DNA from 4 places in the Serratia sp. NPDC087055 genome. Region 2 is predicted to be linked to each of the others. Evidence: predicted binding sites of a transcription regulator. Region 2 holds the regulator's gene; each other region holds the start of a gene.
What was found. The regulator CRP, encoded in region 2, controls carbon source genes, mostly activating them, when cyclic AMP is high. The targets are predictions, from matches to a motif close to ATGTGANNNNNNTCACAT.
Positions count from the first base shown of each region.

Region 1: a site for CRP is predicted at 2,921-2,938, ahead of glpT (glycerol-3-phosphate transporter). Genes of this name have one in related genera too.
Region 3: a site for CRP is predicted at 1,863-1,880, ahead of ACI2J2_RS10245 (ABC-F family ATPase). Genes of this name have one in related genera too.
Region 4: a site for CRP is predicted at 4,856-4,873, ahead of ACI2J2_RS05900 (YjcB family protein). Genes of this name have one in related genera too.

Region 1 is NZ_JBJDOG010000004.1:69,940-76,049, forward strand. Features, by position in the region: gene glpB (glycerol-3-phosphate dehydrogenase subunit GlpB) at 1-1,169, opposite strand, end outside; gene glpA (anaerobic glycerol-3-phosphate dehydrogenase subunit A) at 1,159-2,802, opposite strand; gene glpT (glycerol-3-phosphate transporter) at 3,168-4,523, shown strand; gene glpQ (glycerophosphodiester phosphodiesterase) at 4,755-5,834, shown strand; gene yigL (sugar/pyridoxal phosphate phosphatase YigL) at 5,988-6,110, opposite strand, start outside.
Region 2 is NZ_JBJDOG010000006.1:201,837-207,946, forward strand. Features, by position in the region: gene ACI2J2_RS21815 (aminodeoxychorismate synthase component II) at 35-610, shown strand; gene ACI2J2_RS21820 (aspartate aminotransferase family protein) at 742-1,959, shown strand; gene ACI2J2_RS21825 (YccS/YhfK family putative transporter) at 2,044-4,116, opposite strand; gene crp (cAMP-activated global transcriptional regulator CRP) at 4,171-4,803, opposite strand; gene ACI2J2_RS21835 (OsmC family protein) at 5,183-5,590, shown strand; gene ACI2J2_RS21840 (phosphoribulokinase) at 5,629-6,110, opposite strand, start outside.
Region 3 is NZ_JBJDOG010000001.1:2,166,296-2,172,405, forward strand. Features, by position in the region: gene moeB (molybdopterin-synthase adenylyltransferase MoeB) at 1-172, shown strand, start outside; gene ACI2J2_RS10245 (ABC-F family ATPase) at 244-1,836, opposite strand; gene ACI2J2_RS10250 (MFS transporter) at 2,633-3,940, shown strand; gene ACI2J2_RS10255 (hypothetical protein) at 4,050-4,811, opposite strand; gene ACI2J2_RS10260 (isocitrate lyase/phosphoenolpyruvate mutase family protein) at 5,207-6,016, opposite strand; gene ACI2J2_RS10265 (LysR family transcriptional regulator) at 6,106-6,110, shown strand, end outside.
Region 4 is NZ_JBJDOG010000001.1:1,253,871-1,259,980, forward strand. Features, by position in the region: gene osmB (osmotically-inducible lipoprotein OsmB) at 378-590, shown strand; gene ACI2J2_RS05890 (penicillin-binding transpeptidase domain-containing protein) at 905-2,623, opposite strand; gene mrdA (penicillin-binding protein 2) at 2,726-4,651, opposite strand; gene ACI2J2_RS05900 (YjcB family protein) at 4,946-5,227, shown strand; gene ACI2J2_RS05905 (ATP-dependent Clp protease proteolytic subunit) at 5,415-6,101, shown strand.

The DNA.
Region 1 (6,110 bases), on a different contig from region 2:
GTCACCGCACCAATCGCGAACAGGTTGCTCACTGGCTCCCCGTGTCTTATTGCCCGTAACTGGCTATCGGTACGCACCCCAAATTGCAGATAGGGTTGCGGAGCAAACAGATCGCTATGGCACCAATCTGCGCGATCGGTTCGGCTGTCGACATCCAACCCCAATACCGGTTCACGTATACCGTCGAAGTCCGCCACCAGCCCATTACTGAAAAAGCTGCCGCTGGCCAGCACCACGTGTTGCGCAATGAGCGGAATATCGGTGTGGTTGCGGGTATAGAGACCCGTCACACGCCCAGCGTCGATATCTGCCCGCAGTACGCTGTCACCTGGCATAAAAACGCCGCCCAGCTGCTGTAAACGCGATCGCAGAGCCTGGTGCAAGCGCATGCCCAACACCGAAGGGGGGAGCGTCGGCAACACGCGGATAGGTTTCCCCACCGCCGCCTGCAGCGCCGCCAGCGGCTTATCGTCTTCCAACCCCAAGCAGGCGGGCAAGAAAATCGCCTCGGCATCCCCGGCAAGTCGACGCACTTCATCCGCCATCAATGTCAGGTTCTCAGCAAGATCCAGCACTCTGGCAATATTCACAGCCCGAAACTCACTGGGGTTGTTACGCAACCGGTCCAGCACAGGCAGGTGCATATGAGCCACTTCGGCCTTGATCCCCAACGCCTGCGTCAAGGAACTGGCAACCAGCTGAGGCTGAAAATCTAAAAATCCTTCGATACCAATTACCGCGATGTTTTGCCATGGAAGCTCCCCTTCCAGCGGCGTGACGGGTATCGCCTGCGGGCTTAGCCAAGTGGCTCGGCGCGTGCCAAGCGGCGTAACGCGCAGATGATTACGTTCGCTGCCCCCCTGCAAACTGAGGCCACAGCGATGCAGCAACCGTGCTGCTTCGTCAGACAACGTGGCTACCCGTTCCGCCCCCATCAGTGAATAGGGGTGCTGAGGGGCTTGTATGGCAAGCGCAGGCAACGCTGCCAGGGGAGCCTCTACCGGCGTGCCGTCGGGTAACTGTGCCAGCAGATCAAGCGAGCCGGAGGAGAAATAGAGGGCACTCTGGCCTGAACTGACGACGGCACAACGCTTGCCTTGCTCCGACAAGCGAATCGCGCAGGCCATACCCGCCAACCCGCCGCCAATCACCACTACGTCAAATCGCATCATCGGCCTCCTGTTCCTCCCGGGCATCAAGCCCGCACAATCCCTGGTAAACCCAACTGGTAAATTCGCTTTCACGTAGCGCATCCCCCCAAGCGATAGGTCGTACCCCTTTCCAACGCTCATTGAGGAAATGTGATAACTGATCGATAGACTGCTGCGGGGTGGTGACGTTAAAACGCGTGAGTAGCCCAGCGGCACGACAGGCGCAAAGCTCACCTTGGCAGGTGCCCATACCAACGCGGGTACGACGGCGCAGATCGACCAGATTATTGACGGTGAGCGTGTTCACCGCATAACGCACCTCTCCAGCGGTCACGGCTTCACATTCGCACACCAGGCTGTTATCCAGCCGATCGCCAGCCGGTACCCGACTGGCACGGTCACCGTGACGATAAACCGCCGAACCGCGAATGCTGGCGGGGAGAGAAACCACGCTGCGTACGGTTTCTTCCGCCGACTGGCGGGAACCCGGTAGGGCCTCTTGCGCAGTGGTGCAGGGGCTAGTTAACCCGAGCTTTTCGCATACTTTATCGGTGGCCCACTGTGCCATCAGCCGGTAGGTCATCAGTTTGCCGCCGGTGATGGTGATAAACCCTTCCAACCCGTCACGGCTGGCATGATCTAGCAGCACAATGCCACGGCTGACGTTACGGCCACTCGGATCATCATCACTGGCCACCAGTGGACGCACGCCGGCATAAGCTCGCAGAATACGGGTCTGCGCCAGCTCCGGTGCCAATAACGCGCCTTCACGTATCAGGATGTCCACTTCTTGTGGTGTCACCTGCATGTTGTCAATCTGGTCATAGTCAATGTGGGTGGACGTTGTGCCAATCAACGAAATGGTGTCACCCGGAACCAGAATGTCGGCATCTGCGGGCTTGCGGCAACGGTTGATCACCATGTTATTGATGCGATGCCCGAGGATCAGCAAAGCACCTTTCGCCGGGAACATACGAATACGCAAATCGGCATATTCCGCAATCTGCTGGCCCCAAATGCCGGCGGCGTTAACCACCATTTCGGCATGAATATCGTAGCGGCGCGCAGATTTATGGTCGAAAACGCGCACGCCTGTCACGCGATCGCCCACACGAATCAAACCAACCACCTGATGATAGGTCAGAATTTGCGCCCCGTGCTCACGGGCATCGAGCATATTCGCGGCGGTTAGTCGGAACGGATCAACAGTGCCATCGGGTACGCGCACCGCACCTATCAATGTTGGATTCGCCGCGGGCTCCAGGCGCAGTGCCAACTGTGGGTCAATCGCTTCGGCGTTGATGCCGGCACTGTGACAGGCGGCAATAAACTCTTGTTGGTAGGCCAACGAATCCTGCGGCAACGTAATAAACAGCCCATCGGTACGCTCAATGCAGTGATGTGCAATGCGTTTGAGGATACGGTTTTCTTCTATACACTCGCGTGCCGACTCGCCGTCGGTCACCGCATAACGCGCACCACTGTGCAGCAGGCCATGGTTGCGGCCCGTCGCGCCAGTCGCGATGTCGTGGCGCTCAAGCAGTATGCAACGCAGTCCACGGCGCGCACAGTCACGCGCAATGCCCGCGCCGGTCGCGCCACCGCCGATGATGATCACATCCGTTTCGTTAGCCGGTGAATGGCTGCTCATGACACTCCCTCATGATCCGTGGTTATGCGTCTATTGAGCCACAGTCACTGGGGTCTTTGTTTGATAAGGAACAATAACGAACCTGAAACGAAAACATAATGTCCACAAAAAACCATGAATGTGATCATAATCACGATTTTTGGGTGTTTTTCTATTTCATAACGTTAACGAATCGCTCAAAATTCGCCGGTGCTTCATAAAAGTGTAACAATTGCGCCATTCATCACAGCGACACCAGGCTGATTTGACTAGGATGGCGCTCGTTATGGAACATAAAAACACCACATTCGATATCCGCTCAATCATCAAATGAACGTACAAGATCATATTGATGTGATAACTAGATAAAGCCATCGGAGGCGCTCATGTTGAGTATTTTTAAGCCGGCAGCACACATTTCCCGTGTGCCGGTCGACAAAGTCGACCCGCTGTACCGTAAATTGCGCTGGCAAATTTTTATGGGGATTTTCTTCGGTTATGCCGCCTATTACCTGGTGCGCAAGAACTTCACCCTGGCCATGCCTTATTTGATTGACCAAGGTTTCAGCCGCGGTGACCTCGGTTTCGCGCTGTCCGGTATTTCTATCGCCTACGGTTTTTCCAAATTCATCATGGGGTCGGTGTCTGACCGCTCCAACCCGCGCGTATTCCTGCCCGCCGGCTTGATTTTGGCCGCAGCAGTGATGTTGTTCATGGGCTTCGTGCCTTGGGCAACGTCTAGCATCGCTGTCATGTTCGTGCTGCTGTTCCTGTGCGGTTGGTTCCAGGGAATGGGCTGGCCGCCGTGTGGCCGAACCATGGTGCACTGGTGGTCGCAGAAAGAACGCGGCGGTATTGTTTCGGTCTGGAACTGTGCCCACAACGTAGGTGGTGGTCTGCCGCCACTGCTGTTCCTGCTCGGTATGGCATGGTTCAACGACTGGCATGCTGCGCTGTATATGCCGGCCTTCGGTGCCATCCTGGTCGCCCTGATCGCCTTTGCCCTGATGCGTGACACCCCACAATCTTGTGGCCTGCCACCGATCGAAGAATACAAAAACGATTACCCGGACGATTACAGCGATAAAGCGGAAGAAGAGCTGACTGCCAAGCAAATCTTCATGCAATACATTCTGCCGAACAAGCTGTTGTGGTACATCGCCGTGGCCAACGTGTTCGTCTACCTGTTGCGTTACGGCATCCTGGACTGGTCACCGACCTACCTGAAAGAAGTGAAGCATTTTGCGCTGGACAAGTCTTCCTGGGCTTACTTCCTGTACGAATATGCCGGTATTCCGGGCACCCTGCTGTGCGGCTGGATGTCGGACAAGGTGTTCAAAGGTAACCGCGGTGCAACGGGCGTGTTCTTTATGACCCTGGTGACCATCGCCACCGTGGTTTACTGGCTGAACCCGGTCGGTAATCCTGGCATCGATATGGCCTGTATGATCACCATCGGCTTCCTGATTTATGGCCCGGTGATGTTGATCGGCCTGCACGCATTGGAGCTGGCGCCGAAGAAAGCAGCCGGTACCGCTGCGGGCTTCACCGGTCTGTTCGGTTACCTGGGGGGTTCCGTCGCAGCCAGCGCCATCGTCGGCTATACCGTTGACTACTTCGGTTGGGACGGCGGCTTCATGGTGATGATTGGCGGCAGCATCGGTGCGGTAGTCCTGTTGTTGCTGACCATGATGAGCGAGAAAAAGCACCACGCAGAAATCGCTGCCAATAAACGCGGTTAAGTTTCATATCACTGTCGCATTATTTAAAGGCCGCATTGCGGCCTTACACTGCTGACAAAGCCTGTTATTAGGGAAAGGGTGCCGATGGGGTCGTAGCGGCTTGTCCGCCGGAGCGCCCCTCGGCGCGCTAAGCCCGGGCATCTCGGGTTCAAAAACCACTTTGTCATCAAACTCAGGCCGCATTGCGGCCTTTTTACTCCCCTCTGCCCCTACAACACGGAGAACAACAACATGCGGACTCAAGTCAAAGCCCTGCTGACAGGGATCATCCTGGCGACCTCAATGGTCAGCGCGGCGCACGCCGCCGACAAGGTAGTCATTGCCCACCGTGGCGCCAGCGGTTATCTGCCGGAACACACGCTGCCCGCGAAGGCCATGGCCTATGCGCAGGGGGCAGACTTCCTCGAGCAGGATCTGGTGATGACCAAAGACAACGAGTTGGTGGTGTTGCATGACCACTATCTCGATCGCGTCACCGATGTGGCAGAACGTTTCCCAGACCGTGCGCGCAAAGATGGTCGCTATTACGCCATCGACTTCACGTTGCCGGAAATTAAATCGCTGAAGTTTACCGAAGGCTTTGAGATCGAAAACGGCAAGAAGGTACAGGGATACCCAGGCCGTTTCCCGATGGGCAAATCCGACTTCCGTGTTCATACCTTCCAGGAAGAGATCGAGTTTGTTCAGGGCCTGAACCATTCAACCGGTAAAAATATCGGTATCTACCCGGAAATCAAAGCACCCTGGTTCCACAAGCAGGAAGGCAAAGACATCTCCAGTAAGGTGCTGTCAGTCCTGAAGCAGTATGGTTATACCGGCAAAGGCGATAACGTCTATCTGCAATGCTTCGACGCCAACGAACTGAAGCGAATTAAAACCGAGCTTGAACCGAAGATGGGTATGGATCTGAAACTGATCCAACTGATTGCCTATAACAAGTGGCAGGAAACCTATGAGCAAAAGGCCGATGGCAAGTGGGTGGAATACGACTATGACTGGATGTTCAAGCCAGGCGCGATGAAGCAAATTGCTCAGTACGCCGACGGTATCGGACCGGACTACCACATGCTGGTGGTAGCGGAGAAATCCAAGCCCGGCAAGGTGGTATTGACCGACATGGTGAAGGAAGCCCATGCCAATAAACTGGCGGTGCACCCATTCACCATCCGTGCAGATGCGCTACCGAACTACGTCACCGACGTGAACCAACTGTATGACGTGATTTACAACCAAGCAGGCGTTGACGGCGTATTCACCGACTTCCCTGACAAGGGCGTGCAATTCCTGCAAAAGCAGGGCCAGCACAAGTAACCATCAGGGCGCCGCAAGGCGCCCCATGATAAGTCACAACCCAATGGATTTCGCGTCCCGGCGAGGCTGGCAAGTAAACGCATCCCCGGGATGCTTACTCAAGTCAGTGACTGGGGTAAGTGCGCGTAGCCAACAATGCTAAACGAAGGGTTATCAGGCCAGGAACATCTTGCGCAGATAGTGCGGTACCGCGTCGTCGACGTTGGAGCCAATCACTTCCAGCTCAGGCAGCTTGTCTTTCAGACGCTGGTGCGCGTCGCGCATGATGCAGCCTTT
Region 2 (6,110 bases):
TTTGCCCCCTACGATGATGCCCGTTGGAAAGACTATGCTGCTGTTGATCGATAACTACGACTCTTTTACCTACAACCTTTACCAGTACTTCTGCGAATTGGGCGCCGAGGTGGTGGTAAAGCGCAACGATGAGCTGCAACTGGCCGACATCGAAAGGCTGGCGCCGCAGCGTTTAGTGATTTCTCCCGGCCCCTGCACGCCGAACGAAGCCGGCATTTCGCTGGATGCCATCCGTCATTTTGCCGGTAAATTGCCGATTCTCGGTGTTTGTCTGGGCCATCAGGCGCTGGGGCAGGCCTTTGGCGCTAAGGTGGTGCGGGCACGAGAAGTCATGCACGGCAAAACCTCGGCGATCCGCCATTTTGATTCTGGTGTTTTTCACGGGTTGCGCAATCCGCTGACGGTGACCCGTTATCACTCGTTGGTGCTTGAAGCCGCGACGCTGCCGGACTGTTTTGACGTGACGGCCTGGAGTGAGCGCGACGGTGTGCACGATGAGATCATGGGCATTCGCCACCGCCAGTTGGCGCTGGAAGGGGTGCAGTTCCATCCTGAGAGCATTCTCAGCGAACAGGGGCACCAACTGCTGGATAATTTCCTTAAAAGTTAAACCGTTAGCTTTTTTTTCGCCGGGAAGGTGATTTGCGTTTGCCCTTTATTGGTTTTTTATGCATATTTTGTGATTATATTTTCACTTGATCATCAAGATTACGCTGAAGAACCCCTAGGGTGGACCCAATAATGACCGAAAAATCCGCAGTAAGCCGCAGTACCTTTGATCAGGTTATCCTGCCTGTTTATGCACCTGCTCAGTTCGTGCCGGTACGCGGTAAAGGCAGCCGTGTATGGGATCAACAGGGGAAAGAGTACATCGATTTCTCCGGCGGCATCGCGGTGACGGCGTTGGGGCATTGCCACCCGGCGCTGGTGGCGGCGCTGAAAGAGCAGGGTGAAACCCTGTGGCATACCAGCAACGTCTTCACGAACGAACCGGCGCTGCGCTTGGCCACCAAATTGATCCAGGCCACGTTTGCCGATCGGGTGTTTTTCGCCAACTCCGGTGCGGAAGCCAATGAGGCGGCCTTCAAACTGGCACGCCATTACGCGATTACCCGGCATAGTCCATACAAAACCAAAATCATCGCGTTTTATAACGCGTTTCACGGTCGTACGCTCTTCACCGTCTCAGTGGGTGGGCAGGCCAAGTATTCTGACGGCTTTGGGCCGAAGCCTGCGGATATCGTGCACGTGCCGTTCAACGATCTGGCTGCGGTAAAAGCCGTGATGGATGACCACACCTGTGCGGTAGTGATGGAACCTATTCAGGGTGAAGGCGGTATTACCCCGGTAAATGCCGAATTCCTCAAAGGCGTACGTGAACTCTGCGACAAGCACCAGGCGCTACTGGTATTCGATGAAGTACAAAGCGGTATGGGGCGCAGCGGCAAACTGTTCGCTTACATGCATTATGGTGTGACGCCGGACATTCTTACCACAGCCAAAGCTCTCGGTGGTGGTTTCCCGGTCAGCGCCATGTTGACCACCGAAGACATTGCGTCGGTAATGCAGGTAGGCACTCATGGCACCACCTACGGTGGCAACCCGCTAGCCTGTGCCGTGGCAGAAGCCGCACTGGACGTGATCAATACGCCAGAGGTGCTGAGCGGCATTGAACTGCGCCATGGTTTGTACGTGCAGGCGTTAAAGAAGGTGGGCGAGAAGTACGGTATCTTCAGCGACATCCGTGGCATGGGCCTGCTGATTGGTGCTGAGCTGACACCGCAATATCAGGGTAAAGCGCGTGACTTCCTGACCGCTGCCGCTGCACGTGGGCTGATGATTCTTAACGCCGGGCCAAATGTGATCCGCTTTGCTCCTTCGCTGGTGGTGGAGACTCAGGATATTGACGAGGGTATGGCACTGTTTGAGTTGGCCGTGCAGGATGTGATTAACGCTTAATGCGTTGCATGGATTACGGGGCGCGCCCCTCCCACTAAACAACAGAGCACTATGTCATCAACCTAAGGGCGCCCTACGGCGCCCTTATTGATCGCGTAATTTACGCTTCAGCCAGATGCCGTGGTGCGGACGCTGGCGCCAGGCCAGTGACGAAATGGTGTGCATCACGCTCAGGTGCGACAAAATGCGCCGCAGGTGGCGTTCCATCTCGGTAATCGGCATCTCTGGGTGGAGATCCGGCGGCTGCATGATGGCGTTGCTGCTCGGCCCGTCGTATTCCAGGCGCTGCTGACAGCTTTGCAGCGCGATTTCACAGGTTTGCAGATACTCCTCCGCCAGCTTTGGCGTCAGCATATAGTGTTCACGCGCCAGAATGGTCATTGCATTAAGATGCTCAACAATAAACTGGCTGTGTGTCACCCACAGGCGCATATCCGCCAGATAGCTCGATTCAAACCCCGGCTCCTGCATTGCCTGATTAAGCGAGGTGAAAAGCGCATTGTGTGACTGATTGACCTGCATGCGGGCATAGGCCAGCGCACTGGGATCGGGCTCTTGCTCTTCCAACAGTAAACGCAATGCCTGTTGATCGTTCTCCAGCGCTTGGTGAGCGTTCTTACGCAGCAAACCGCTTTGCCACTGTGGCCATAACCAGATGGTGCTGCCGAACACCAGCACACAACCGATCAAGGTATCGATCAGGCGTGGAACCAAAAAATGGGTACCGTTTAGCGCCAGTAATTGCAAGGTGTAGACCGCCGTTACCGTAAAACCAATCACTGCCAACCCGTAGTTTTTACGCGAGACCAAGTAGGCCAGCAGGGTGATAACCAGCATTACGCTCAGCGTTTCAGCCTCAGGCAACTGCAGTTGCAGCAGGCCGGCGGCGAGCACCAGCCCAACCAGGGTGCCAAGCGCACGGTGCTGGATACGTACCCGGGTGGCGTTGTAGCCATTCTGGCTCACCAGCATGATGGTCAACAGTATCCAGTAAGGCTTCGGTAAGTTGAAAATCATCCCGAGGCTACTGCCGGCAGCCAGTGTGACACCCAGGCGTGCCGCATTGCGCAGGGCGTTGGATTTAAATGACAGGTAACTGACCAGTGCAGGCCAGAACGGCAAACGGTTTTGGTTGGCCATCAGATCGCGTCGGTAAAGCGGGTGTTGGGTGCGTAACAGACGGGCAATACGGCTGAAATGGTAGTAACAGAACTGCCCAACGGGGTTATCCGGGTGCTGCGCTGCCACTTTCTCTAGTGCCGCCAGTTCATTGTCCATATTGAAACGCTGAGAATGCTGGTGATAGAGAATATCGTGTGCCACCGTGCGCAGCCGGCCGGCAATCACCTGTGCATTGCGGCGGATGATGGCTTCGGCCTGGCTTTGCTCCACCAGTTTTTGCACTTCTTCCGGCAGATGTAGACTGACGGTAATGTGTTCCTGCAGATCCAGTGCGACCTGAAAAGTACGCTGTAGGCGCTTTTGTTCGAGGTTACTGGCGTGCGGTAGAAAGTTAAGCTGCTGATACAGCAGGGTGATCAGATCCATCACTTTTTGCTGGCGTATCAACAGTGGCGGTAATGCGGTCTGTGGATCGGTATGCTGGGTCAGCAGCGAATATTTGGCCTCAAAGTAGTCCGCCAGTTCCAAATAGAGCTGATTGAGCGATTCGCGCATCGGTTGTTCTTTCCACAGCGTGAACCAAAACCAGGTAAACAGCCCGTACCAGGCGGTACCCACGACGTATAGCAGCGGTGCGTGCCAAAGCGGAACTGTACCGGCCATACTGAGGGAGAAAATGGCGGCAACCAGCGAGGCGGGCAACAGGCGGGCATGTAACGGACTTATTTCACCGCTGACGCCGAGAAGCAGTGCCAGGCCAAGCATCAACACCGGCAACGGCAAGTGCCAAAGTAATGCTTGCTGTAATAGCAGGCTGCTGAGTGCAAATAGAGAGCCACCGACAATCAGACGTTTGAAGAAGCGTTTGTGAGGGGTGTCTAGCCCGGCAATATTGCAGCAGGCAGGAACCAGGGAAAATAATAGGCCGTATTGCAGTTGGCCGATCAACAGGCCGAGTAACACTGGCAGGCACAGCACCAGCGTTTGCCGCAGTGCATAGTTGACTTCCGGGTGGTAAATCAGTCTGCGCCACATGATGACTTGGGGCATAAAAAAACGGCGCGAATCATCGCGCCGTTTTTTCAGTGATTAACGCGTGCCGTAAACGACAATGGTTTTGCCGTGGGCGGAGATCAGGTTTTGATCTTCAAGCATTTTCAGAATACGGCCAACGGTTTCACGTGAACAACCGACGATTTGGCCAATTTCCTGACGAGTAATTTTAATCTGCATACCATCAGGATGGGTCATGGCATCAGGTTGTTTCGCCAGGTTCAGCAGTGTTTGCGCGATACGGCCTGTAACGTCCAGGAAGGCGAGGTTACCCACTTTCTCAGATGTTATCTGCAGACGGTTTGCCATCTGGGCTGACAGGCGCATCAGGATGTCCGGGTTGACCTGAATTAACTGGCGGAATTTCTTGTAGGAAATTTCAGCCACTTCGCAGGCGGTCTTCGCCCTAACCCAGGCGCTACGCTCCTGACCTTCTTCAAATAATCCAAGCTCGCCGATGAAATCCCCCTGGTTAAGGTAGGATAAAATCATCTCTTTACCTTCTTCATCCTTAATCAGCACCGCGACGGAGCCTTTGACGATGTAGTAAAGCGTTTCGGCTTTTTCACCTTGGTGAATCAGCGTACTTTTGGATGGATATTTGTGGATATGGCAATGAGACAGGAACCATTCGAGAGTAGGGTCTGTTTGCGGTTTGCCGAGAACCATTCGCTGTTATCCTCTGTTGTTATCGCTGCCTTGTGTCACAGGGGTCAGAGTTCCCTGTAAAACCTGTTGTCGCCGTTGTTTTAATGGTGGCTATCAGCAGATTTTGAGGCGTGTCATAAATATACGCTGTCGCTCTAGCATATTAACTTGCCGGGAGAGCTGCAAGCTACATTCTGTTAACATACCGGTAAAGGAGCCTTTCCCTGGGAGTTTCCCTGAAATCAGTGTCCCGGAAAGATTTATTGCGGCTCTGTTTGTAGCACAGAGTGAGGCGGGTGTCTTGTGTTGTCTCGCTTCAGCATGATTAGCATCAGGTTCCGTTGCCAGTTTCTATGCGAAAGCGTACCCTGATTTTAAGAAATTAACCGGAGTGACCAGTATGCAGGCAAGAGTTAAGTGGGTGGAAGGGTTAACGTTTCTGGGTGAATCCGCGTCTGGCCATCAGGTGTTGATGGACGGCAATGCGGGCGACAAAGCGCCCAGCCCGATGGAAATGGTGCTGATGTCGGTAGGGGGCTGTAGTGCTATCGACGTGGTGTCGATCCTGCAAAAAGGGCGTAATGATGTGCGTGATTGCGAGGTCAAGCTGACTTCTGAACGACGTGAAGAAGCACCGCGGCTGTTCACCCATATCAACCTGCACTTTATCGTGAGCGGTAAAGATCTGAGCGACAAAATCGTTGAGCGGGCGGTGAACCTTTCGGCGGAGAAATACTGCTCGGTGTCATTGATGCTGAGTAAGGCCGCCAGCGTGACTCACAGCTTTGAAATCCGCGACGTGGTCTAATGGCGAAAAGGCGCGGCCCATCGCCGCGCTCTATCCACTTATTCGATTTTTTTGCCTTCCAGCAGACGCTGCACCAAGGGTGCCATGATCAGCTCCATCGCCAGCCCCATTTTGCCGCCCGGCACCACAAGCGTATTGATGTGTGAGATAAAGGATCCCTGCAGCATCGCCAGTAAATAGGGGAAGTCGATTTGATCCAGGCCGCGGAAGTGAATCACCACAAAGCTCTCGTCCAGCGAAGGGATCGCCTTGGCGGCAAACGGATTCGACGTGTCGACCGTGGGTACCCGCTGGAAGTTGATATGGGTGCGTGAGAACTGCGGCGTAATGTAGTTGATGTAATCCTCCATCGAACGTACCACCGAGTCCATCACCGCTTCACGGGAGTGGCCGCGTTCACCGGTATCGCGGATCAGCTTCTGAATCCATTCCAGATTCACGATAGGCACCACGCCAACCAGCAGGTCGACATGTTTGGCCACGTCGTTGTGTTCGGTCACAACGCCGCCGTGTAGCCCTT
Region 3 (6,110 bases), on a different contig from region 2:
ACCGCTGGTCGGCACGATTGGCACCTTGCAGGCCATGGAGGCCATCAAGCTGCTGGCGCAGTATGGCCAGCCACTCACCGGTAAACTGCTGATGTTTGATGCAATGACCCTGCAGTTCCGCGAAATGAAACTGCCGAAGAACCCGCAGTGTGAGGTGTGTGGCGGGGAATAACAGCAACAAAAAAGGCGGGATTGCTCCCGCCTTAGCGTGTCACTGGTTAGGGGCGCGCCCCTACCGAAGCGTTATACGATACCCTGGCTACGCAGATAGTCTTCGTAGTTGCCGGTAAAGTCGACAACCTTGGTCGGTGTCATTTCCAGTACGCGGGTTGCCAGCGAGCTAACGAACTCACGGTCATGGGAAACGAAGATCAAGGTGCCTTCGTACATTTCCAACGCCATGTTCAGCGACTCGATGGATTCCATGTCCAGGTGGTTGGTTGGTTCATCCATAATCAGGATGTTAGGGCGCTGCATCATCAGCTTGCCGAACAACATGCGGCCCTTCTCCCCCCCCGACAACACCTTCACTTTCTTCTTGATGTCGTCCTGGCTGAACAGCAAACGACCCAGTACGCTACGCACCGCCTGCTCGTCGTCTTTTTCCTGTTTCCACTGGCTCATCCAGTCGAATACCGTCAGGGTGTCATCGAACTCGTATTCGTGATCCTGCGCGTAGTAACCAATCTTGGCGTTTTCAGACCATTTCACGCTGCCGCTGTCCGGCTGAGAGTCACCCACCAGCGTTTTCAGCAAGGTAGACTTACCGATACCGTTCGGGCCCAGCACCGCGACTTTCTCGCCGACTTCAACCATCAGGTTAAACTTGCTGAACAGTGGGCCGTTATCGAAGCCTTTGGTCAGTGCTTCTACTTCCAGCGCGTTACGGAACAGTTTCTTGTCCTGTTCGAAACGAATGAACGGGTTCTGGCGGCTTGAAGCCTTCACTTCTTCCAGCTGGATCTTGTCGATCTGGCGTGCACGCGAAGTTGCCTGCTTGGATTTGGACGCATTGGCGCTGAAGCGGCTCACGAACGACTGCAGTTCGTTAATCTGTGCCTTCTTCTTCGCATTATCCGCAACCAGACGCTCACGCGCCTGAGTGGCCGCCGTCATGTATTCGTCGTAGTTGCCCGGATAGACACGCAGCTCGCCGTAGTCCAGATCCGCCATGTGAGTACACACCATGTTCAGGAAGTGACGGTCATGCGAGATGATAACCATGGTGCTGTTACGTTCGTTCAGCACCTGCTCCAGCCAACGAATAGTATCGATGTCCAGGTTGTTCGTCGGTTCATCGAGCAGCAGGATTTCTGGATCGGAGAACAACGCCTGTGCCAGCAATACGCGCAGCTTGAAGCCCGGCGCAATTTCGCTCATTGGGCCGTAGTGCTGTTCAACCGGAATACCTACGCCGAGCAGCAGTTCGCCGGCACGCGCTTCAGCGGTGTAACCGTCCATCTCGCCGTAAGCCACTTCCAGATCGGCCACTTTATAGCCGTCTTCTTCGCTCATTTCGGCCATCGCGTAAATGCGGTCGCGCTCTTCCTTCACTGCCCACAGTTCATGGTGGCCCATGATGACAGTGTCCAGCACGCTGTATTGCTCAAAAGCGAACTGATCCTGACGCAGTTTACCCAGGCGTTCGTTCGGGTCGAGGAACACGTTGCCGCCGCTCGGTACCAGATCGCCACCCAGGATTTTCATAAAGGTGGATTTGCCGCAGCCGTTGGCCCCGATCAAACCATAGCGGTTACCGCCACCAAATTTAACAGAGATGTTTTCAAACAGCGGCTTACTGCCAAACTGCATAGTGATGTTGTTAGTGCTTAACACAGCGCTCGCTCTTCATATCATTGGGAATGTGATTTGGCGCGCATTATGCCATAACGGGGATAAGAGATCGCGGGAAGTTTTGGTGACAATTTGAGCAGACAGCAAGCGCAGAAAAACAAAGAGCACCCTGCGGCCAGCCTGGCATCAAAACAGTCAGGTAGGTCTTCGTGCCGGCAAACAAGTATAAAGGCTACCTCAGTACGAACGGTCCACGGAAGAATGGCGCTATAGAATAACGAGATGGCACATCGTGCAATGAAAAAAATCCTACGTGGCGAGAGTAATACGTCCGCCGTTTTCTTGGTGTGAAATACATAGGCAACGGTAAGAAAGCGAAAATAAAAATATTGTCATCCTGCATTCGGCTTCATTCGCTACTTTGGCTTTCTATAGATGAAGACGCTTTAGTTTATTCTGTTTTAACCACCTGATTACCTTATTTCCCTCTCTAAAATTGGTTTTGTGATTGGACTCTTAAAACCTGCGTTGATTTAGGCTGGTTATGCGTAATAGCTCACTAAATCGATTCATAACCTTTCGCCAATAATCTCGAAAAATAAAAATAAGACACTGATAAATAAATAATTATCACATTCAATACAACTGTAATCAGGTTATCTGAACGCGTATTGCACATACTTGTACATACAAGTATATGTAAATGTAAGGTTGCAGTTTTGTGATTACGCGAGTGCCGTCAGCGCCGATCGCAGTACCGATTACAGACATGGCGGAAACATGCGGCGTTACCAATAAAAATAACGAATAACAAACCCAAAACCTATCACGAGAGATAATGATGAACACTGCAGAAAACGCGTTATCCGAGAATCAAACCGCCGAAAAGAAGGCGGTTAATTATAAGGTCATCTTCGGTGCCAGCCTGGGCAACGGGTTGGAGATCTTCGACTTCACCGTCTACAGCTTCTTTGCCGCTATTATCGGTAAGCTGTATTTCCCTAGCGACAGCGCCTACGGGTCTTTATTAATGTCGGTGGCGGTCTTCGGCGTCGGGTTTATTATGCGTCCGCTGGGCAGCATGGTCTTGGGCGCTTATGCTGACCGCGTCGGGCGCAAGGCGGCCATGTTGATGACCATCGTCCTGATGGGCGTCGGTACCGCTTTGATTGCCTTTGCCCCCACCCATGCGCAGATTGGCGTCTTCGCCCCCATGCTGATTGTGGTAGGGCGACTCATTCAGGGCTTTGCTGCCGGTGGTGAAGTCGGTTCGGCCACGACGTTGTTGTTGGAGTCTGCTGGCGCCAATCAGCGCGGTTTCTTTGTCAGTTGGCAGGCGATTAGCCAAGGTATCAGCGCCCTGCTGGGTGCCTCTTTCGGGTTGTTGTTAACCTATTTTCTCTCAGAAGAAGCGCTCTACTCCTGGGGCTGGCGCGTGCCCTTTATTATCGGCCTGCTGATCATTCCTGCCGGCGTGTATATCCGTAAACACCTGGAAGAAACCTACAGTGGGGAAGCACAAGATAAAAAACACCCCTCGACAAACCCGGTGCTGGATTTGCTGCGTAACCACGTCAAAGACCTGCTGCTGGGCGTGCTGATTATCATGTCCGGCACGGTGATGGTTTATATTGTGCTGCTGTATATGCCAACCTATATGATGCAGACCTATCACATCGCAGGTCCTGTCGCCTACCTGTTCAGCTGTGTCGCTTCCATAGTGCAAATCATCGCCGTGTATTACGCTGGCCGCTATGTGGATCGCGTGCAAAACTACAAAAAACCGCTGATTCTCTCGATTTTTGCCTCATTGGTGCTGATTTACCCGACCTTTTGGTTTTTGGGTTCCGCCGAGTATCTATGGTTAGCCATCGTTATCCGCATCCTGCTGATCGGCGCTCTGGGCATCAACATGTTAACGAGTACCATGCTGATCGTCTCAGCGCTACCGCGCCACGTCCGCGCCACCGGCACCTCGATGATATACGCTTTTGGCGTGACGCTGTTTGGCGGCTCGGCACAGTTTATCGTCACTTGGCTGCTGGATGTGAGCGGCAATCCACTGGCTCCAGCGTGGTACGTCACCGGTATGCTGACGATTAGCCTGATTGCAACCACCCTGTTCAGAGAAAGGCACAAAGACTGAGGGGAACGTTCACGACCTGACCCTAGCCATCACACGCTGGCTTTCCGTGGCGCTGGCCTGAATCATCTATTCGGGCTGGTGCAGCGCAGCAACAGTACCGTCGATATCACTAAGGCAAGCTTTGCTGCAGGCTAAGCAGATTCTGCGGTACCACTCTGATTAATCCTCCCCGGGGGGTGTCAATATCGGCGATCATCGCCATCGATAAAGCCACCATCGCCGGTAGCACCAGCGGGAAAATACTTTTCCCTACCTGGCTCCGAGCGCTGTATCCCACCAACATGCAACAAATCAGCGCAATCACGATCAGCAAGATCCAGGCGGAAACCGGTATACGATTCAACCATGCGGCCTGGGTATAACCCTGCGTATTGATCACATCGTTCATGCCTGACACCGCCAGCGCGACAATGGGTGTCGCCTGCTCTTTTGCCGCCTGCTGGATTTCCGCCCACAGCTGCGCCTGTTGCCCATTGGTCTGTTCGGCAAGCGCCGCCAGAGCTTTGACGTCGCGTGTCTGGTAGTAGTCTATTCGCAGCTGGACATAGTGTTTTAGCAAACTGCGGATCTTTTCGCGCCTGTCGCTGGAAACCAAATCGGCCCGCAGAAATTCGGTACCTATGGCGTTGGCTTCCTCTTCTTCATAGTTTTTCCGCTGATCGTATCTGCTGATGGCCATAGAAAAACTAAAACCAATCAGCAACGCCAACAGCGTCAAGGTCGCTCCTTGCACAAGGTTAAAATCATCCAACTCTGCACCATCAAGGCGTTTTTTCCTTCTGAGCAGAAAAATACTTCCCAAAGACCCCAGCGACATCAGGGCAAAAAGCGCTAAAAACAAAAACAGAGGATGCCGGAGAATTTGCTCCATATGCTCGCCTCGTTGCTGAGTTATTGATTCATCAATATTTATTAGTAATAGTTGCACAAAATAAACTCGTCAACCTGATTACAAAAGATAATATTATTATTCTGTATCTAACCCATGATGAGTAAGTTAATAACCTCAAGCTGTCACTTATTTTCTATTTTCCTTTCTGCTATTAAGGTGTCATATCACACCCTAAGATTAATGTTATTTCCATACGCTAAGCGCCTCGGGTTGGGCTGCCGGCCCTTTCGCCTTACGCGGACCGGCAGGATCAACCGTTTTATTATCCTCAGCTCATTAATTTGCCTTGGCGTCGGCTTGGTTCATCTTTTGGGGTTAACGTGACGCTGGAAATCACTGGCGTAGCCCGTTTCTATTCTCAATAGAGCGATGGCTCAATCAGGAAAACAGCCATTGATGTGTGCATAGGGTGCCGCGTCACTAAACAAGGGTTCGGAACCGCCATCCGTAAGAAAATCCGTGGTCAATTTTGCGGTGTGCGACCATAACGTTTGCGGGATCCATGAGCCGACGCTGACCCGTCTTACTCCCAGGGCGGCAAGCTGATCGGCAGGCAAAAGACCGGGCCAGGCGATCACGTTTAGCAGCAGTTCCGTATTGTCGGAAATTTCACGGATGGCCTGCGGATCGGTCACCCCCAAAACAAACAGGCCGTCCGCCCCTGCGTCGCGGTACAATTTGGCACGCGCCAACGTTTCATCCACCTGCATGGCGGCAGGTACCAAATTGCGCGCGTAAACATCCGTACGGGCATTGATGTAAAGTTTGACGCCCATCCGTTCCGCGACTTTGCGCGCCAGGCCAATTTTTTCACATAGCGTTTGCGGCTGGTCCACGCCATCCTGAATATTGATACCGACCGCGCCGACATCAATAAAACGTGCTACTACACGTTCAAGGCTGTGTTCCGCCGTGGCATAGCCACCTTCAATGTCGACACTGAGCGGTACGTTAATCACGCGCGCTATCGAAGCAATACTTGCAAGATGCAGCTCCAACGGCAATTTATCTCCATCGCGATAGCCCAATGACCACGCAACGCCGGCGCTGGTTGTCGCAATCGCCGCGGCGCCAAGGCTTTCAATCAGTAATGCGCTACCGGCATCCCAGGCATTGGGTAGCCGCAATGGATGAGGTTGACGGTGTAAATGGGCAAAAACGCTGGCGTTATTATTGAGGTCCATAAAATTCTCCCGAAAAAACGCATTCTAACCACCGCAAATATGGATGATAATAGCCACGAATTTCAGACATTCATTCCTTAGGAGAACGAATGGA
Region 4 (6,110 bases), on a different contig from region 2:
ATTTCAATCTGTGACGGAGATCACAACCTTACGTCGCTAATGTAACTTACACAGTTGCATTACCGCAATGCAAAAAAATGCTCTCTCCCGGGGTTTGGGGGGCGTTCGCCCGATGGCCTGAAAAGGCATAATAATGATGAGCCTTAGGATTTTTAACGGATTTTAATGACCACCCTGCCCATCCCACTGAACGGCACGCTGATGTTTTAATCGCCAAGTACACCATCAGCAACGGCGAAATAAAAACGCTTTCTCAAAATTAAGAATATTTACCTATTCTATTTTCTTCCGGAAGAATACATTCATCTCAACTTTTACTGGCCGATTAATCAGTACTTTCTTTGTCTGTTAATTAGGCAATTTACCAGGAAGATCTTATGAACCTTAAACGTGCCGCAGGCGTAATGGTTGTTATCATGGCAACGCTATCCGTAACGGCCTGTGGGAATATGTCTCACCGCGATCGCAACACCGCTATCGGCGCTGGCGTCGGCGCGCTGGGCGGTGCCGTATTGACCGACGGCAGTACGCTGGGAACCTTGGGTGGTGCGGCCTTGGGCGGTATCATCGGTCACCAGACCAGCCGTTAATATTTCCAGGCCGGGCACTTTTTCTTGAAAAGAACCCGGCCTGATCTATTTTAAACATCCATAGAGATTAATGGGTGTATTTTATATTCAGTGAATTTAAACAGATTAACGCACCTATAAATATTTCCGCAAAAAACCTATTCGTACGCTAAAAACACGTCCTATTTAATAACCTCGTCCTGTTCACCGCAACAACACATTTGGCTTTTATCGATGAGATAAGGGAATACTCGTCCGGGGCACCCTATCAATGCAGGTCAATCTACAATCATTGAAAAAGCGGCTGGAATCCCCCTCCGCAGAGGGGGTTCACGCTACCCCTTAACCTGGGATACCACGTTCAGCGGTTGCGCGTCAGGCAGGATATTCATATGTTCCAATACCTGGGCCATAATCTTGCCAAACACAGGGCCTGCCACCGAGCCGCCAAAGTGCTTACCGGCCTTCGGATTATTGACCATGACCACCAAGGCGACTTGCGGATCGCTAGCGGGTGCCACACCGGCGGTGTAGTTGATATAGCCCCCGTCATATTTACCGTTAGCCCCCATCTTCTCTGCCGTGCCGGTTTTAATCGCCAACCGGTAACCCGGCACGGCGGCACTGAGCCCACTGCCGCCTGGCAAGGCATCGCTTTCCATCATGTGCACCACCGTTTTTACCGTATCTTCCGGTAAAATGCGTTGCCCCATAACGGGCGGCGTCACCCGGGTAATCGACAGTGGCCGATAAACACCATAGGAACCGATAGTGGCGTATTCACGGGCCATCTGCAGCGGTGTTACGCGCAGGCCATAGCCAAAGGAGAAGGTCGCACGTTCAATGTCCGCCCAACGCTCGCGGTGCTGTGGCAAGTAGCCGCTGCTTTCGTTCCCAATGCCCAGATCCGTCGGCAAACCCAGACCAAAGCTCTTGTACACTGCGGGAAGTACGGTGGCTGGCAGGGCTAACGCAATGTGGGACACAGCGATGTCACTGGATTTTTGCAATACACCGGTAATGGTCAGTTTCGACCAGTGCCCCACGTCCTTGATCAAGTGGCCATTCACGCGATAAGGCGTGGTGTCCAGCACGGTATCCGGCTTGATTAAGTGGTGTTCCAGCCCCACCATCACCACCACCGGTTTCACCGTGGAGCCCGGTTCAAAACTGTCGCTACTGCACACGTTGCGGATATCTTTGGCCGGCGTATTGGCATAATTATTCGGGTTGAACGACGGGTAGCTTGCCATCCCCAACACTTCGCCAGTGTTTACTTTCACCAATACCGCACAACCAGAATCAGCCTGGTTAGCCACCACACCGTCGCGAATTTGTGCGTACAACACATATTGGATGAATTTATCGATACTCAGTGTCACGTTCGGTGGCGGTACGGGATCGACGCTTTTGATTACGCCAATCACCGCACCGCTGCCGTCTTTCTGATATACCCGCAGGCCATTTTTGCCCTGTAGCAGGTGGTTAAAGCCGAGCTCAATGCCTTCCAGCCCCTGATTGTCCTGGCCAACAATGCCAATAAGCCCGGCAGCATCCTGGCTCATCGGGTAGAAGCGACTGAAATCCTGCTCTGTGCTCACGCCCGTTAGATGCAATTTGCTGATATAGTTCGCGTTATCGTCTTCTACCTTACGTGCCAGATAGACGAAGCGCTTATGGGCGTTAGTCTGGATCAGCTTCTGCACGTCGCTCAGCGGCATTTTCAGTACATTGGCCATACTTTGCCAACGCTCATTGCTGAGGTCGGTGTTGGTGTCCAGAATATGCTTGGGATCCAGCACAATATCTCGTGATGACACACTCACCGCCAAAGCTTCGCCATTGCGATCGGTGATCATTCCCCGATTGGTCGGCACCACTTGCGTGCGGATCGACCGCTGGTCCGCCTGATCGGCCAACTGCTGGTGCTCCATCAGCTGCAAATAACCGACCCTGAACGCCAGCAGAAAAAAGCACACCAGTATCCCGCCGCAAATCCAGCCAAAGCGAAGGCTTGAATAATTTTTACCGCTTTTTTTTGTTGAAGGCGCCACTGTTAACCCTGCGTTTTTATTCGGATTATGTAATTATTTCAGTCTAACCTGACGGAGATCTTTAGAAGATTGCAGTTTGTAAGAAAGTAAAAACAAACGCGTTTACTGTTGCACATCCGCGCTATCGTTTAACTCCGGTTTACCTTTCTGGTCCGCGTCAGGCTGCGGTGCGTTAGCCGGGTCAAAAATGTGGTCAAGAATTGCCCGCGCGGTCGGCCCAGCCACTACGCCATCCCCCCCGCCGTTTTCCAGAATCAGCGCCATTGCCACCCGCGGATTCTTATAAGGAGCAAACAAGGTATAGAAAATATGATCACGTAACCGCACCGGGATCATTTTGGCGTTATACGTCTGATTTTCTTTCAAACCGAAGACCTGTGACGTCCCGGATTTGGCGGCTATCTGATACGGAGCGGTATGGAAAAGCTTATAGCCTGTACCGTTCGGTAGATTGGCCATACCATACATTCCATTACGCACGATGCCCCAATACGGCGATTTGGCATCACCGATCTGCGTGGCCTTTGCCGGCGGCTGGTAGCGGCTTACCTGATTGCCCTGGCGCATGGAGTACAGCAAATGCGGCGTTTTCGCCTTACCGTTATTGATCAGCGTGGTTAATGCCTTCACCATCTGGATCGGCGTGGCGACCCAATACCCCTGGCCGATACCCACCGAAATGGTGTCACCTTGGTACCAGGGCTTTTTATGTACCCGTTGTTTCCATTCACGGCTTGGCAACACGCCACGATACTCTTCGTTAAGGTCGATCCCGGTCGGCTGGCCGTAACCAAACTGGCTCAGCCAACTGTGAATACGGTCAATGCCCATTTCGTACGCCACCTGATAGAAGAAGGTATCGGCGGATTCTTCAATAGCCTTGGTCACATTCAACATGCCGTGGCCGCTCTTTAGCCAATCACGGTAACGGCGTTCGGTGCCTGGCAATGTCCAGGTCGGCGCGCCGAAGAAAGTGGTATTGGGGGTAATCACACCGGCAAACAGCGCCGACGTCGCCATGTAAGGCTTCACGGTGGAGGCCGGTGGATACAGCCCCTGCGTGACGCGGTTAATCAGCGGTAAGTCGGGGTTGGTCAGCAGTGTTTTATAAGCTTTATAGCTGATGCCTTTCACAAAAGGATTGGGATCGTAACTGGGGCTGGAAACCATGGCCAGAATGCCACCATCGCGCGGGTCCTCAACCACCACCGCCGCACGCTGCCCCTTCAATACCGACTCAATGTACTGTTGTAGAGACAGGTCCAGCGTCAGATAGATATTTTTACCGGCCTGTGGCGGTTGTTCCTTCAGCAGGCGTATTACGCGACCATGGTTGTCCACCTCCACTTCTTGATAACCGGTCGTGCCATGCAATTCGGACTCGTAGTAAGCCTCGATGCCCTGCTTACCGATATTGTGGTCGGCGGCATAGTTCTCGCTCAGACCGGCTTTATCCAGCCGCTTTAAATCACCGTCATTGATTTTCGAGACGTAACCCACGACATGGGCTAATTCTGCCCCATAGGGATATTCCCGCTGCTGATAGGTATCAATGGTCACGCCGTCAAAGCGATACTGATTTACCGCAAAACGTGCCACCTCGGTTTCTGTCAGACCCGTTTTCAGCGTCACCGGTTTATAGCGGCCGTTGTGATGCATTTCATCGCGAAAAGCAGTGATATCTTCGGGGGTCAGATCGACAATCGGCGTCAACGCCTGCAAAAGCGCAGCCATATTGTCGATTTTGCTGGGGGTAATCTGGATCTGGTACAGCGTAATGTTGCGCACCAAAGGAATGCCATTGCGGTCGAATATCAGCCCTCGGCTGGGTGCAATTGGCACCATTTTAATGTCGTTTTGGTTGGACCGCGTTTGGTAAAAGGCATGCTGTTTAACCTGCAGACGGTACAGGTTAACAATCAAAATGCCAAAACAGGCGACAACCAACACCATCGCCACGCCAGCACGGCGGATAAACAGCATTTCCTCAGCGGAATGGTCACGGATTTTATCTTTTAATAGTGCCATACGTGGCAAGTTACCTGTCTGACGTCACATTTTCCCAAGATAAATCAGGGCAGTGAAAAGTCGGCAAGCATAGCGTTATTGGCTAACGGTCCCCACGAAAAGGTTGCTAATGAAATGGCATAAATGTTTCAGCATGTTTGAATGTTACCAAATGCCGATTTTCCCCCGTTCAGGGATTGAGCAGTGATTTGCAGCGATGCTACAATGTGACGAAGATCACACTAATTTACCCTTGCCCGCACTGATTTCCCGACGCACCGCCGGGTGCGGCTTTTCCACCAAGGATCATGTTCGATGAGTACCATAGCCACAGGTTTTATTATGATGCGCTGGGAGTTACTGAGCGCTGTTATGATGTTTTTGGCCAGCCAGCTAAATGTCGTGTGCCGTAAGACCAGCCGTAACGGTATGGCATTTATGTTCAGCAGCCTGGGGCTATTCACCACCTGTTGGTTCGTTATGGGCCTGATGGGCATCAGCGTCAGCCAGGAAGGATTTGTGCAATTTTGGTCAAACGCGTGGGATATGTATGTTGACGTGGTGAGCAACACGCCTGTCGACTGGCCCATGCCCTGAAATCGCCCCGGCAGGTAGAGTGCGACGCGCTTTACCTGCCGTGAATATCGGCTCCGGCCTCGATGTTATATTCTTTCCGCGTTGTTCGTAGGGGTAAATAAACGCTAAACCAACCTGATTCATTCCAAAACGGTTCATCGACTCGTTTTACAATAGCGCACCACTTTATTGAATAAGGAATATTCAAATGCATAGAAACACCTTTAAAATAATAACACTTTTCTGCGCCACGGTATTTTCGACGGCCTCTTTTGCGACCGTATCCGTCGTCAAAAAGAGCAATGTAAAAAACAATAACGTTGAATCCGCCAAAATCCTGTATGTCGGCGATGTCACGGAAAAAAGTGTCACCGAACTCATTGCCTCCATCGATGAAATTAACGCCAGCTACCCCGCGTTAAAACACCTGTATTTGTATATCAATAGCGGCGGCGGTGATATGGCCAGCGGTTACATGGCTTATGAAGCGGTCAAGAGCTCGCCGGTCCCCATTACCACGGTTAACTCGGCGTTTGTCGGTTCAGCGGCAACCCTGTTCTATTGTGCCGGTAAAGAAAGACTCTCCATGCCCGCCGCCAGCTTTATGCTGCATCCTGCGGCTGCGTCAAACATCAAGCAAGACTATCTGAAGCCTAACGAAATAGCGCAAATCAAGCAGTTCTCCGACGGTTACAATGCGTTGTTCCGTAACGTATATAAACAATGCACCACGTATAATGATGAAGAAATAAGTAAAATGCTGTTCAATGAAGATGGCCGCCAACTTATTAATCTCGATACTGCATTGGCAAGGAAGATGACGACCGACAAAGCCAATAAGATGGAAACTGTTCCAGTGTCTTATTACATCTTGAATGAAGAAACCAATAACTGATTGCGTTTC